DNA from 4 places in the Alloalcanivorax xenomutans genome. Region 4 is predicted to be linked to each of the others. Evidence: predicted binding sites of a transcription regulator. Region 4 holds the regulator's gene; each other region holds the start of a gene.
The links. The regulator FNR, encoded in region 4, switches genes on or off when oxygen is low (the NO sensors DNR and NnrR bind a similar motif). The targets are predictions, from matches to a motif close to TTGATNTANATCAA.
Positions count from the first base shown of each region.

Region 1: ubiT (ubiquinone anaerobic biosynthesis accessory factor UbiT) is a predicted target of FNR. The motif match lies at 1,832-1,845, and genes of this name have one in related genera.
Region 2: RYH70_RS05415 (OmpW/AlkL family protein) is a predicted target of FNR. The motif match lies at 1,588-1,601, and genes of this name have one in related genera.
Region 3: RYH70_RS13565 (ribonucleoside triphosphate reductase) is a predicted target of FNR. The motif match lies at 1,437-1,450, and genes of this name have one in related genera.

Region 1 is NZ_CP136538.1:2,953,299-2,956,504, reverse strand. Features, by position in the region: gene RYH70_RS13585 (nitrate/nitrite transporter) at 1-1,767, opposite strand, end outside; gene ubiT (ubiquinone anaerobic biosynthesis accessory factor UbiT) at 1,908-2,375, shown strand; gene RYH70_RS13575 (anaerobic ribonucleoside-triphosphate reductase activating protein) at 2,460-3,170, opposite strand; gene nrdD (anaerobic ribonucleoside-triphosphate reductase) at 3,163-3,206, opposite strand, start outside.
Region 2 is NZ_CP136538.1:1,155,976-1,159,181, reverse strand. Features, by position in the region: gene rhlB (ATP-dependent RNA helicase RhlB) at 1-335, shown strand, start outside; gene glpE (thiosulfate sulfurtransferase GlpE) at 405-722, shown strand; gene RYH70_RS05415 (OmpW/AlkL family protein) at 783-1,457, opposite strand; gene RYH70_RS05410 (hypothetical protein) at 1,666-2,676, shown strand; gene RYH70_RS05405 (PhoH family protein) at 2,719-3,206, opposite strand, start outside.
Region 3 is NZ_CP136538.1:2,949,841-2,953,046, forward strand. Features, by position in the region: gene ubiU (ubiquinone anaerobic biosynthesis protein UbiU) at 1-357, shown strand, start outside; gene RYH70_RS13560 (U32 family peptidase) at 369-1,256, shown strand; gene RYH70_RS13565 (ribonucleoside triphosphate reductase) at 1,535-3,206, shown strand, end outside.
Region 4 is NZ_CP136538.1:2,245,678-2,248,883, reverse strand. Features, by position in the region: gene hemN (oxygen-independent coproporphyrinogen III oxidase) at 1-1,366, shown strand, start outside; gene fnr (fumarate/nitrate reduction transcriptional regulator Fnr) at 1,449-2,162, shown strand; gene RYH70_RS10445 (universal stress protein) at 2,159-3,076, shown strand.

The sequences.
Region 1 (3,206 bases), 710 kb from region 4:
GAGGCCCGCGTTGAGTCCCATGGCGGCGCCTTTTTCCTTTTTCGGAAAGAAAAAAGAAATGTTCGCCATGCTGGAAGCAAAGTTGCCGCCCCCAAAGCCGCACAACAAGGCCAGTACCAGCATTACCAGATAAGGGGTGTCCGGGTTGCGTACCGCGAAACCGATCCACAGCGCCGGCAGTAACAGCGATGCGGTGGAGAATGCGGTCCAGCGGCGGCCGCCGAAGATCGGTACCATGAAACTGTAGAACACTCGCAGGGTGGCGCCGGAGAGGCCCGGTAACGCCGCCAGCCAGAACAGCTGATTGGCGTTGTAGTTGAAGCCCACTTGCGGTAACCGCGCCACCACCACCGACCACACCATCCAGACGGAAAAGGCCAGCACCAGATTGGGAATGGAAATCCACAGGTTGCGGCGGGCGATGGCGCGACCCTGCTGCTCCCAGAAATCGGTGTCCTCCGGCCGCCAGTCCTGCAGTACCAGTTTGCTCGGGGTGGACAGTTCCGGCAGGTCGCCGGTTTCGCGTTGCTCCGTCCATTCCACCCGGTTGGCCTTGATGATGGCGTAATGCATCCACGCCAGCGCTCCCGCCACCAGCACGAACAGCAGCATGAAACAGCTTTGCCAGATGCCCACCACATCATTGAGCATGCCGAAGGTCAGCGGCAGGAAGAAGCCGCCAAGGCCGCCGACCATGCCCACCACACCACCCACGGCACCCACGTGTTCGGGGTAGTAGGTAGGGATGTGTTTGAAGACCGCCGCCTTGCCCAGAGACATAAAGAAGCCCAGCACCATGATCAGCAGCACGAAGGGCGGCAGGCCCATGATCAAGGAAAAACGCAGTTCACCATCAATGCCCTGAATGCGGTATTCGGTGGGGGGATAGCTGAGCAGGAAAGTGCAAACCAGGCAGGCGATGAAGGTCCAGTACATCACGCGCCGCGCGCCGTACCGGTCGGAGAGCCAGCCACCGAGAATGCGGAACAGGGAGCCGGGCAGGGTGAACAAAAGGGTGATCATGCCGGCGGTGGTGAGACTTACCCCGTAGACCCTCATCAGGTAGTGGGGCAGCCACAGCGCCAGGGCAACGAAGGCGCCGAACACAAAAAAGTAATAGAGCGAGAAGCGCCACACTCGAAGGTCGGCCATGGGCGCCAGCCGCTGGCTCAAGGTGAGGGACGGAGTCGGGTGTCGCGGATCCCGCGCGAACACCAGGAAGCCAAGGCCCATCAGCGCCAGCACCAGCGCATACACCTGGGCGGTGCCCTGCCAGCCCAGCGCCACCAGCAGTAAAGGCGCGGCGAAGTTGGTCAGCGACGAGCCCAGGTTGCCGGCGCCGAAAACGCCCAGGGCGGTGCCCTGGCGGTCGCCGCCAAACCAGCGGGAAACGTAAGCGGTGCCCACGGCGAAGGCGCCACCAGCCAGACCCAGGCCCAGCGCCGCCAACAGCAGCATGGGGTAACTGTGGGCCAGGGTCAGAAGATAGACGCAGCTGGCGCTGACCAGCAGCAGGATGCCCATAACCGGACGCCCGCCGAAGCGGTCGGTGAGAATGCCGAGAACCGGCCGGCTGATCGAGCCGGTGAGCACCGGTGTCGCGATCAGCAAAGCCAGTTCGGTGTCCGACAGATTCAGTTCTTTACTGAGAGGGATGCCAATAATGGACAACAAAGTCCATACGGCGAAGCACAGCGTGAACGCCAGGGTGGAAAGGAACAACGCCTGCCCCGAGCCGGGGGGTGAGACCGGTTCCGTTGATGCCACGGTGCCTCCTTGAGGTATGAGCCGTCCGTGTGTGGCAATCTGTCAGAAATAACTATCAAACGTATTGATTAGGGTCAACCTCTCTCCGACGAATGGCATGGAGTATGGGGTTTCCGTCATGACAGTCCGGGGACTGCTCAATGCGATATCCTTTCACGCCGCCGAAGCCGCCGTCGCCACTGGCGGTATTTCGCCATATCGATGCTCATGCGCCGTTGCCGCTGAAGCGCCCTTTTCTGGAGCCGCTGATGAACCGTCTACTGGCGGAACCGTTGGCGGCGGGGGAATTCGAACCCTTGCAGGGGCGTCACCTGACCCTTGATCTGGCCGACGGCGCGCCGCGTTTTACCGTGACGCTGCAGGCCAACCGTCTGCGATTAAGCGAATGCCCCGGCGAGGCGTGTATTCGTGGCGGCTGGCGTGAATTTTTGCAGCTCCTTGGCAGGGAGCAGGATCCGGACACCTTGTTTTTCCAGCGCCGTCTGTTGGTGGAGGGGGACACCGAATTGGGGTTGTGGGTGAAGAATCTGCTCGATGGTCTGGATCAGAGCGGCTGGCCGGGACCGGTGCGGGAGGGATTGCGGTTGCTGGCGTACGCAACACGTTGATCGCTGCCATGGCTGATTCCCACGATAGGATTACAAAGCTCTTGCAGTGCTCTTGAAGCGACCTTTGAATTCATATCCCCATTGTCAACGCACTCTGAGCGTTTCAAATAACGGCCGCAGCCGTTCCGCCAGTTCGGGCAGAGGATTGGCTATCGGCGACGGCTGTTGATAGGACGGTGACAGGCATTGTTGTGGTCGCGCCCATTGCAGGGCGTAGTGGCGCACTCCCTTGGCGGCCAGCCAGCGTGCCAGCCGTTCCACGGCGGCTTCATCGAAGTCCAGCCAGTGCACGGTGGTGCGGCACTCCAAAGCGAGATCGGCGGCCAGCAACTGATCCAGACTGTCGCACAATTGTCGCCACTGCCGGCCGCGCCCGGTGATGCGATCGATTTGAGCCGCATCCCCTTTCACGTCCAGACCCACCCAATCCAAATCCGGTATCAGTGTGCTCAGCCGGCGGGGGTAACTGCCGGCGGTGTGCAGACCGATGCCGAATCCTCGCTCACGGGCCCGCTGTATCGCCGGTAACAGGTGTGGATGCCGGGTGGGCTCGCCGCCACTGAACACCACCGCTTCCAACAGGCCTCGTCGTGTTTCAAGAAAGGATTCGACTTCAAGCCATTCCCGCACCTGGCCCCGCCGGGGCGGGATCATGTGCGGGTTATGGCAATAGCCGCAGCGCAGCGGGCAACCCTGCAGGAAGACCACGCACGCCAGCCGGCCTGGATAGTCCAGTGTGGTCAGCGGCGTCAGGCCCGCCACCGGCAGGGCCGGAACGGCATCCGCGTCAGCCATTCAGGCGTGCCTGTTGCTCACAAAAATGACGGCGCT
Region 2 (3,206 bases), 1.1 Mb from region 4:
TGATTTCCGGTGACGTGCCGCAGAATCAGCGCATGAAGACCCTGGAGCGCTTCCGCGCCGGCGACCTTCGGGTATTGATCGCCACCGACGTGGCCGGGCGGGGCATCCACATCGACGGCGTCTCCCATGTGGTAAACTTCAATCTGCCGGAAGATCCCGAGGACTACGTCCATCGCATCGGCCGTACCGGCCGCGCCGGAGCCAGCGGCGTGTCGATCAGTTTCGCCTGCGAGGACGATGCCTTCCTGCTGCCGCAGCTGGAAGAAGCCATCGGCATGAAACTGCCCTGCGAGCATCCGCCGGCACCGCTACTGGAAGACCGGCGTCAGGCCTGAAACATTCCTGGTAAGCGGAAAGACCAGCAAACGCAGCTCAACTCAACGCAACTCAACGAGGAAGGCGTCATGGCCCAGCGAATCTCACCGGAACAAGGCCGGGAAACTCTGGACAGCGGAGAAGCGTTGTTCATTGATGTGCGGGACCCGGGCAGCCATGCCATGGCGCGTATTCCCGGCGCCATGCCACTGACCCAGGCCAGCTTGGACGATTTTCTGGCCACCACGTCCCGTGACCAGGCCCTGGTGGTCTATTGCTACCACGGCCATTCCAGCCAGTCGGCCTGTGACTTTCTGACGGAAAAAGGCTTCACCCGGGCGGTGAGTCTGGACGGCGGTTTCGAGCACTGGCGCCAGGCTTACCCGGACCGGGTCGAGGAAGGCTGACCACGGCAAAGCCGGGGCGGAGCGCCCCGGCATAGCATACCCCGGCAAGACAGGCGGGATTCAGAACGCCCGGCCGATACCGACCATCCACACCAGCGGATCCAGTTCCACATCGATTTTATCCACGGTGGAGCCGTTCACTTTGAGGCGCGCCTCGGTATCGATATCCACCCGCCAGGCGGAGAGGTTGACGAACCAGGTGTCGCCCATGGCCAGATCCACCCCCACCTGAGCGGCCCAGCCCACCGAGTTGGACAGCGACACGTCGGCGTTGGCGCCCCCGATCAGCGGGCTGACCACGCCATCGTGGATGTTCTCGTCAAAGAAGTAGGTGTAGTTGACGCCGAGCCCCACATAGGGACGCACCGGCCCCAGCTCCGGCAGGTAGTATTGGGCCATCAAGGTCGGCGGCAGATGTTTGGTATCGCCAATGTCGGTACGGCCCAGCCCCGCGCCTTCCACATAGAGATCATGTTTGAACGGCGTGGCTGCCAGCAGCTCGACGCCGAAACGCGAGTTGATCATGTAGGCGACCGTGAAGCCGAATTGGGTATCGTTGTTCACATCCACCTTGGCGCCGGTCAACGGCGCCACCGAGAAAGCGTCACTGTCCACGCGGGGCGACACCGTGGCCGCGCCGGCACGTACCAAGATGTCTCCGGCCTCGTACCCCTGGGCCAGACCCACACTGCCGATTAGCGCCAGCGCCAAGGCGCCACGTCCCCATAGTTGCATGTTTAGCTCCCTTCTTGGCTCATCATGTCCGCACCGACAATGGTGCCGTCCCGACCGCTCGGGTCTGGACACGAACCCTCGGCATCGCCAGGGTTCCGTGGTATTACACCCGGCTCATGGGCGCCGTCTCTTGTCGTGGATCAAGATCCAGAAGGATTCGACGGTCGGCGGCACAAGCAGTAAAACGGACAAAGCGGAACCGACACTGATGAAGCGGAAAGAACTGGCCGAAGCCTTACAGCAAGCTCATGTGGAACACGCCTGCCAGCGTCTGTGCGCGGAGGACTACTGGCACGACCTGCTGGACCAGGGCGTGGCGATAATCGCGGATAAGCCGCTGGGGACCCTGGTGGATGGCGAAGTGCTGGCTCAGGTGGTGGATGATTGGCTGGCGCATGTGGCCACCGTGGAAGGTCTGCAGCCGGTGATCGAATCCGTGGCCCACGCCCTGTTGAACCACGCCCGCCAGGATCCGGTGACCTTTGGCGAATTGCTCGACGAAGCCCAGTTCGAGGCTTTGCTGGAACAACTGCTGCGCCTGCGGAGTCTGCGTGAACGGACCATTCATGCGGTGCTGAATCATCCGCTGATCAGTCAGATGGTCAGCGAGATGCTCTATACCGGCATCAAGAACTTCCTGCTGGAAGAAAATGCTTTGGCCAAACTGCCGGGCGTCAGCAGCATGATGAAGCTGGGCCGCAAAAGCGTGGGCCGGGCCATGGGTGGATTGGAAGAGCCCATTCGTTCCTACCTGAGACAGAATATTCGTGCCACGCTCAAGACCGGTGAGCAGTGGTTGAATCGGGAGTTGAGCAACGATCGCATCGCCGAGCTGGCACGCGATGCCTATGGCCGTATCGCCCCGATGAAGCCGGCGGCGTTACTGCGAGATGTGCCGGACGACACCTTGCCGGGCCTGGTGCGTCAGGGGGCTTTGTTGTCTGATCATGCCGCCGCGCTGGACTACAGCCGGAGACTGGTGATGGAAGGCATTCGCGCGGCAATCGAGGCCCTGATGGCATGGAGTCTGCCCGCATTGCTCCAGGCCATGCGCACCGATACGGCGGCGCGCCGCGACACACTGGCGCCGGCGTTGGCGCGTGGCGCGGAAGTACTAAAGGAGCAAGGTGTATTGAGCGCCTGGGCGGAACTGGCGCTGGGGGATTTCTACCAGAGCGAAGCGTGCTTGTCGGTGCTGGGGCAGGCGCTGCGGGAGTGAGGAAGGCCGGACGCCTGACACCAGACGTCCGACGTTTTCTCCTTACAACCAGGTTTCCGCGTATTCCGCCAGCAGCGATCTCGGCACGCCATTGAGCTGCACCGAGCCGCCATGGGCGAAATGCTTGAAGCGTTCGGTCATATAAGTCAGCCCGGAACTGGTGGGCGACAGGTATGGCGTATCGATCTGCGCCAGGTTACCCAGGCACACCACTTTCGACCCTTCACCGGCCCGGGTGACGATCGCCTTCATCTGGTGCGGCGTCAGATTCTGGCTTTCATCGATCAGGATCAGCGATTTCTGGAAGCTGCGGCCACGAATGTAATTCATCGCCTTGAACTGGATGTTGGCCTTTTCCTTGACGTACTGGATGCTGCCGGAAGGATTCTCATCGTTCAGGTGCAACGCTTCGATATTGTCATTGATCGCGCCCAGCCACGGGTCCATCTTTTCTTCCTCGGTGCCAGGCAGAAAGCCATGCTCTTCCGCCAGCGGCGGCGTGGAACGGGTGGCGATGATTTTATTGAAGC
Region 3 (3,206 bases), 700 kb from region 4:
GGCGTGCTCATCGACCGTTATGGTCCTGGCGAACAAGCCGGTTATCCAACCCTGTGCAAGGGCCGCTTCCGGGTGGACAACGAGCTCTATCACGCCATCGAGGAACCCACCAGTCTGAATACGTTGGAGCTGCTGCCGGAGTTGCAGGCCCTCGGCATCGCCGCGGTGAAGATCGAAGGCCGGCAACGCAGTCCCGCTTATGTACGGGAGGTCACCCGGGTATGGCGCCAGGCGTTGGACCGTCTCTCCCGGACATCATCCATGTTCCAGTCCGACCCGGACTGGCAACGTGCGTTGAGCGCCCTGTCCGAAGGCACCACCACCACCCTGGGCGCCTACGAGCGGCGCTGGAAATAGGAGGCATCGGCATGCTGGAACTGGCCCTGGGACCGGTACCGTTTTATTGGCACCAACAGGATTACGAGAGCTTCTATGCGCAGGCGGCGGACTGGCCGGTGGAACGGATCTATCTGGGCGAGACCGTGTGCGGTCGGCGACGGGACATGAAACTGGATCACTGGCTCGGGTTGGCCCGGGAACTGCGTGCTCAGGGCAAGACCGTGGTGCTGGCCTCGCAAACGCTGATCGAGGCCGGCGCCGACCTGCGCGCGCTGCGCCGGCTGTGCGATAACGGCGAACTGCCGGTGGAAGCCAATGATATGAGCGCCGTCCATTTGCTCAGCGAAGCCGGCATTCCCTTTATCGGCGGCGCGCCTCTGAACCTCTACAACGTGGAAGCCATCCGCTTGCTGGCTGGGTCCGGTATGCAGCGCTGGCACGCGCCCTTGGAACTGTCCCGGCAGGCGCTCACCGCTTTGCTGACAGCACTGCGGGAACAGGATCTGGCTCTGCCGTGCGAGGTACACGCCTATGGGCATCTGGCGCTGGCCTGGTCGGCCCGTTGCTTCACCGCCCGGCGGCGGGGCCATGCCAAGGACCGCTGCCAGTTTGTTTGCCGGGACGATCCTCAGGGGCTGCCTCTGTTCAGTCAGGATGGTCGAAGACTGTTCACTCTCAATGGCATCCAGACCCTCTCCGCCTGGCCCCAGGACCTGCGCCGGGAACTGCCGGTGATGGCTGAAATGGGGATAAGCAGCGCGCGCCTGGTGGTGGCCGACGAGCCCATGGCGGAGATAGTGGCGGCTTTTGATCGAGTGCGCCGGGGCCAGCCGGACCACCGGGACCCGCTTGCCCTGGTGGACGAAGCGCGCTGTGACGGCTACTGGCACGGCGCCCCCGGAATGGACCGGCGGTAGCACGCCAATCGCGACCGTTTCCCACAGGCCGAACTGCGAAGCCGCTGTAGAAGCCAGCCTTGCTGGCGAATTTTTTGTGCCCTCTTCGCCGGCAAGGCTGGCTCCTACAGCGGCCTCGTAGCGACCTCCGATTTCATGTGCCCGAGGTCCGGGCCGCTGGAGCCCCCACCCTCACTTTCCTTGACCCAGATCAGCCCTTTCTCTCGGTCTCACCTTTACGCTTACCACCATATATTGTGCCAAACCAAATAAAACACACTAAATATGGAAACAGCGCCATGACCACACCCCGCCCGGACAGCACGGTGGCAGTGAGCACCACCGTCGAGGAATACCTCAGTCGCGCCGACTGGCGCGTACACGCCAACGCCAATCAGGGTTACTCCCTGGGCGGGCTGATCCTCAACATCTCCGGCAAGCTGATCGCCAACTACTGGCTCGATCAGGTTTACCCGCCGGAGATCGGCAGCGCCCATCGGGAAGGCGATCTGCACTTGCATGATCTGGATATGCTGAGCGGCTACTGCGCTGGCTGGTCCCTGCGCAGCCTGTTGATGGAAGGGTTCAACGGCGTCACCGACCGCGCCGAAAGCGGCCCGCCCAAACATCTCTCCAGCGCGCTTGGCCAGATGGTCAACTTCCTTGGCACACTGCAAAACGAATGGGCCGGTGCCCAGGCCTTCAGTTCCTTCGACACCTATCTGGCACCCTATGTGCGCCGTGACAACCTGGACTACCCGGCGATACGGCAAGCCATCCAGGAATTTATCTACAACCTCAATGTGCCCTCCCGGTGGGGCAGCCAGACCCCGTTCACCAACCTGACCTTCGACTGGACCTGCCCGGAGGATCTGCGCGAACAGGTGCCGGTGATCGCCGGCGAGGAGCAGCCGTTCACCTACGGCGAGCTGCAGGCGGAGATGGATCTGATCAACCGCGCCTATCTGGAAGTGATGGAAGCCGGCGATCAACGCGGCCGGGTATTCACCTTCCCGATTCCCACCTACAACATCACCGAGGATTTCGATTGGGACGCGCCCAACACGGAGCGGCTGTTCGCCCTGACCGCCAAGTACGGCCTGCCCTACTTCCAGAATTTCCTCAATTCCGATCTGCAACCGCACATGGTGCGTTCCATGTGCTGCCGCCTGCAGCTGGATGTCCGTGAGCTGCTCAAACGTGGTAACGGCCTGTTCGGCAGTGCCGAGCAAACCGGCTCCGTGGGTGTGGTGACCATCAACTGCGCGCGGCTGGGTCATCGCTTCGCCGGCGACGAAAAAGGGCTCTACCGGGAATTGGATCGGCTGCTGGAACTGGGCCGCGACAGTCTGGAAATCAAACGCGATTGCATTCAGCGCTGGATGGACGCGGGGCTTTATCCCTACACCCGGCGCTATCTGGGCACGTTACGCAATCATTTCTCCACACTGGGCGTGAACGGTCTTAACGAGATGGTGCGTAATTTCACCCATGATCGCCAGGATATCGCCACCGAGCAGGGTCGTGACCTGGCCTTGCGTCTTCTGGAACACGTACGCGAACGCATGCGTGGTTTCCAGGAAGAAACCGGCCATCTGTACAACCTGGAAGCTACTCCGGCGGAAGGCACCACCTACCGCTTCGCCAAGGAGGACGCCCGCCGTTATCCCGACATTCTCCAGGCCGGTACGCCCGAGGCTCCCTATTACACCAACTCCAGTCAGTTGCCGGTGGGCCATACCGAGGATCCGTTCGCGGCGCTGATTCATCAAGACCCGCTGCAAACCCGCTATACCGGCGGCACCGTGCTGCATCTGTACATGCGCGAACGGCTTTCCAGCTCCCGCGCCTGCCGCCAGTTGGTACGCACCGCCCTGTCCCGGTTCCGACTGCCTTACATAACCGTGACGCCGACCTTTTCCATTTGCCCGGTGCACGGCTACCTGGCTGGAGAACACGAATTCTGCCCGC
Region 4 (3,206 bases):
ATGGAATCCGGATCTGATCCGCCGATTCGGAGGTCCCGGGCCTCGCTACACGTCCTACCCACCGGCCACCCAGTTCCATGAGGAAGTCGGCGAGGAGGACTATCGGCGCGCCGTTGCTCGCGGCAATCAGGCCCGTCGCCCACTGTCGCTGTACTGTCACATCCCATTCTGCGCCACGGTGTGTTACTACTGCGCCTGCAACCGCATCATCACCGGCAACCGGGCCAAGGCCGAGGATTATCTGACCTTCCTGAAGCAGGAGATCAAAGCCAAGGCGGCGCTGGTGGACCCGCAGCGGCCCGTGGTGCAGATGCACTGGGGCGGTGGCACCCCCACCTACCTCAGCGATGCGCAGATGACCGAGCTGGTTTATGACCTGGCCCGTCATTTCAACCTGCTGGAAGAGGATCGCGGCGAGTACGCCATCGAAGTGGACCCGCGCACGGTGGATCGCGCCCGTCTGGGGCTGCTGCGGGGGCTGGGTTTCAACCGGCTCAGTATCGGTATTCAGGATCTGGATCCGGTGGTGCAGAAGGCGGTGAATCGGGAACAATCCCTTGAGCTGATCACCGAAGTATTCGACGCGGCCCGGGATTTCGGTTTCCACTCCATCAACGCCGACATGATTTACGGCTTGCCCTGGCAGTCTTCCTCCAGCCTGGCTCGCTCCCTGGAACAATTGCTGGCTTTACGCCCGGAGCGCATTTCCCTTTACAACTACGCCCACATGCCGGCGCGCTTCAAGGTGCAGCGGCAGATCCAGGAAACCGCGCTGCCCAGCCCGGAGGAAAAACTCGCCATGCTGAAACTGGCGGGCGAAACCCTGGAGGCGGCCGGCTATGTGCTGATCGGCATGGATCATTTTGCCCTGCCGGATGATCCCATGGCGGTAGCGCAGCGCAACGGCACCCTGCACCGCAATTTTCAAGGCTACTCGCTACATGGCGACGCCGATCTTCTGGGCATGGGGGTCAGCGCGATCAGCGCTTTTGATGATTTCTACGCACAGAACCTCAAGGTTCTGAGCAACTGGCAGGAAGCCGTGCAAGCGGGTCGCATGCCGATTGAACGCGGCTTCCTGCTTGACTGGGATGACCGCCTGCGCCGTGACGTGATCATGGGGCTGCTGTGCGACCTGCGGCTGGATCTGGTCGCCTTCCGGCAGCGTTGGGAAGTGGATTTCGCCGATTACTTCAAGGACCAGCTGGCCGCGCTGGGTGAATTCGAAAAACTGGGGCTGATTGATATGAACGGCCCCGTGTTGAAGGTCACTGACACCGGGCGCCTGGTGGTGCGCGCTCTGGTGATGTTGTTCGACCGCTATGCCGGCACCCCGAACCCACAGCGATTCAGTCGCATTATTTAGCTCGCCGTTACCGATCCGGGAGACCATAATGTCTCAAGCCGTAATTGCAATACGCAGTGTATCCAATATGGAGGTACGCAGCATGCCTCGTCACGTTTCATGCAACGACTGTAGTCTCAGCCCCATTTGCCTGCCGTTGGCGGTGGCGCCTTCCCAGCTCGACGAACTGGATGGCATCATCCGCCGTGGCCGCCCGCTGAAGCGCGGAGAGCACCTGTTTCGTGCCGCCGCCCCGTTCAGCGCCGTTTATGCCGTGCGCTCCGGCGCACTGAAGACCTATGTCCTCTCCGATGAGGGGGAAGAACAGGTTACCGGGTTTTACCTGCCAGGCGAGATCATCGGCATGGACGGCATCAGTACCGCGCACCATGTTTCCAATGCCAAGGCGCTGGAAACCGCTACCGTGTGCGAGATCCCCTTCCATCGCCTGGAAGATCTGTCCCAACGCATCCCCTCCTTGCAGCATCACTTCTTCTCGCTGATGAGCAACGAGATCCGCGCCGACCGCGAACTGCACATGCTGTTGAGCAAGAAGAGCGCGGATGACAGAGTGGCCTCTCTACTGTTATCCCTGGCCGCGCGTCAGCAGCGCCGGGGTTTGAGCAGCCGCCGCTTCCGCCTGCCCATGTCCCGCTATGACATCGCCAATTATCTGGGACTGGCGGTGGAAACGGTTAGCCGCATTTTCACCCGTTTTCAGCAGCAGGATATGCTGCTGGTGGACGGCAGGGATGTGGAAATCGTCGACCGTGAGGCGCTTTGCGGTGGCGGCAGACTACATGTGGAGGCACCATGACTATTCCGACCAATGGCATTCTCGTCGTCCTGGACCGGCACCTGAAGGCCCCGCAGCCGGCGCTGAAGAAAGGCCGGTTGCTGGCCGCGGCGCTGAGCTGCCCGCTAGTGGTGGCCGTCAATAGTGATTCGTCGGCCATGCGTCGCGCGGTGGGGCTTGACCAGAAGCGCCGCCAAGCGGCCGAACAGCAAATTCGCAATGCCTGGGAACGGCGCATTCAGGACTTGCTGGCGGGTACCGAGGCCACCGTGCATATCACCACGCACAAGGATCAGGATGAGGACCTGCGGCAGACGGTCATTGCCGCCAGACCACGTCTGGTGGTGGTACATACCAGTGAGGAAGGCACCCTGAGGCGCCACCTGTTTACGCCGCGGGACTGGTTGTTGATTCGTCGGGCACCCTGCCCCGTGCTTTGCGTGCAGGACCGTCCCTGGAGTGAAACACCTGTGTTTACCGCGGCGATCGAACCGGAGGAAGAGGACGAGAGCGGCCTGGACAGTGCCGTGCTGAGCGCGGCGCGGGAATGGTCGGCGCCGCTGCAGGCATCACTCAACGCCGTGCATGTGCTCGAGCACCCGGACGAAACGTTGTTGTTGGTGGCGGGCGAAGCGTTGCCGGAATACGCCGCCAGCGCCGAGAGCATTCGCAAAAGCCACCGCGAAGCTCTGGACCGTTTCGCCGAGCGCCACGATCTACCGCTGGAACGCACGGAAATGTTGGAAGGACCGATCGCCGGCACCCTGGCTGACTACTGTGAAAATAACGGCACAGATGTACTGGTGGTGGGGACGGTTCGCCGCAACAAAGTGGAACGCCTGCTGCTGGGCGCCACCGCTGAGTCCCTGCTGGTGCATGCCCGCAACGACGTTCTGGTGATCAAACCGGACGGCTTTGACGCCGATTGGCAGTAAGTCGCGGTCGGTGCTAAGAGGCCACTGTCGTGGGAGCCTGCCCTGCAGGCGAATTCAAAGTTCGCTTGCAAGGCAAGCTCCTATGTATGGACTCGCCCGTTGCTGTCAACCCTGCCTTGAACATGGCTAC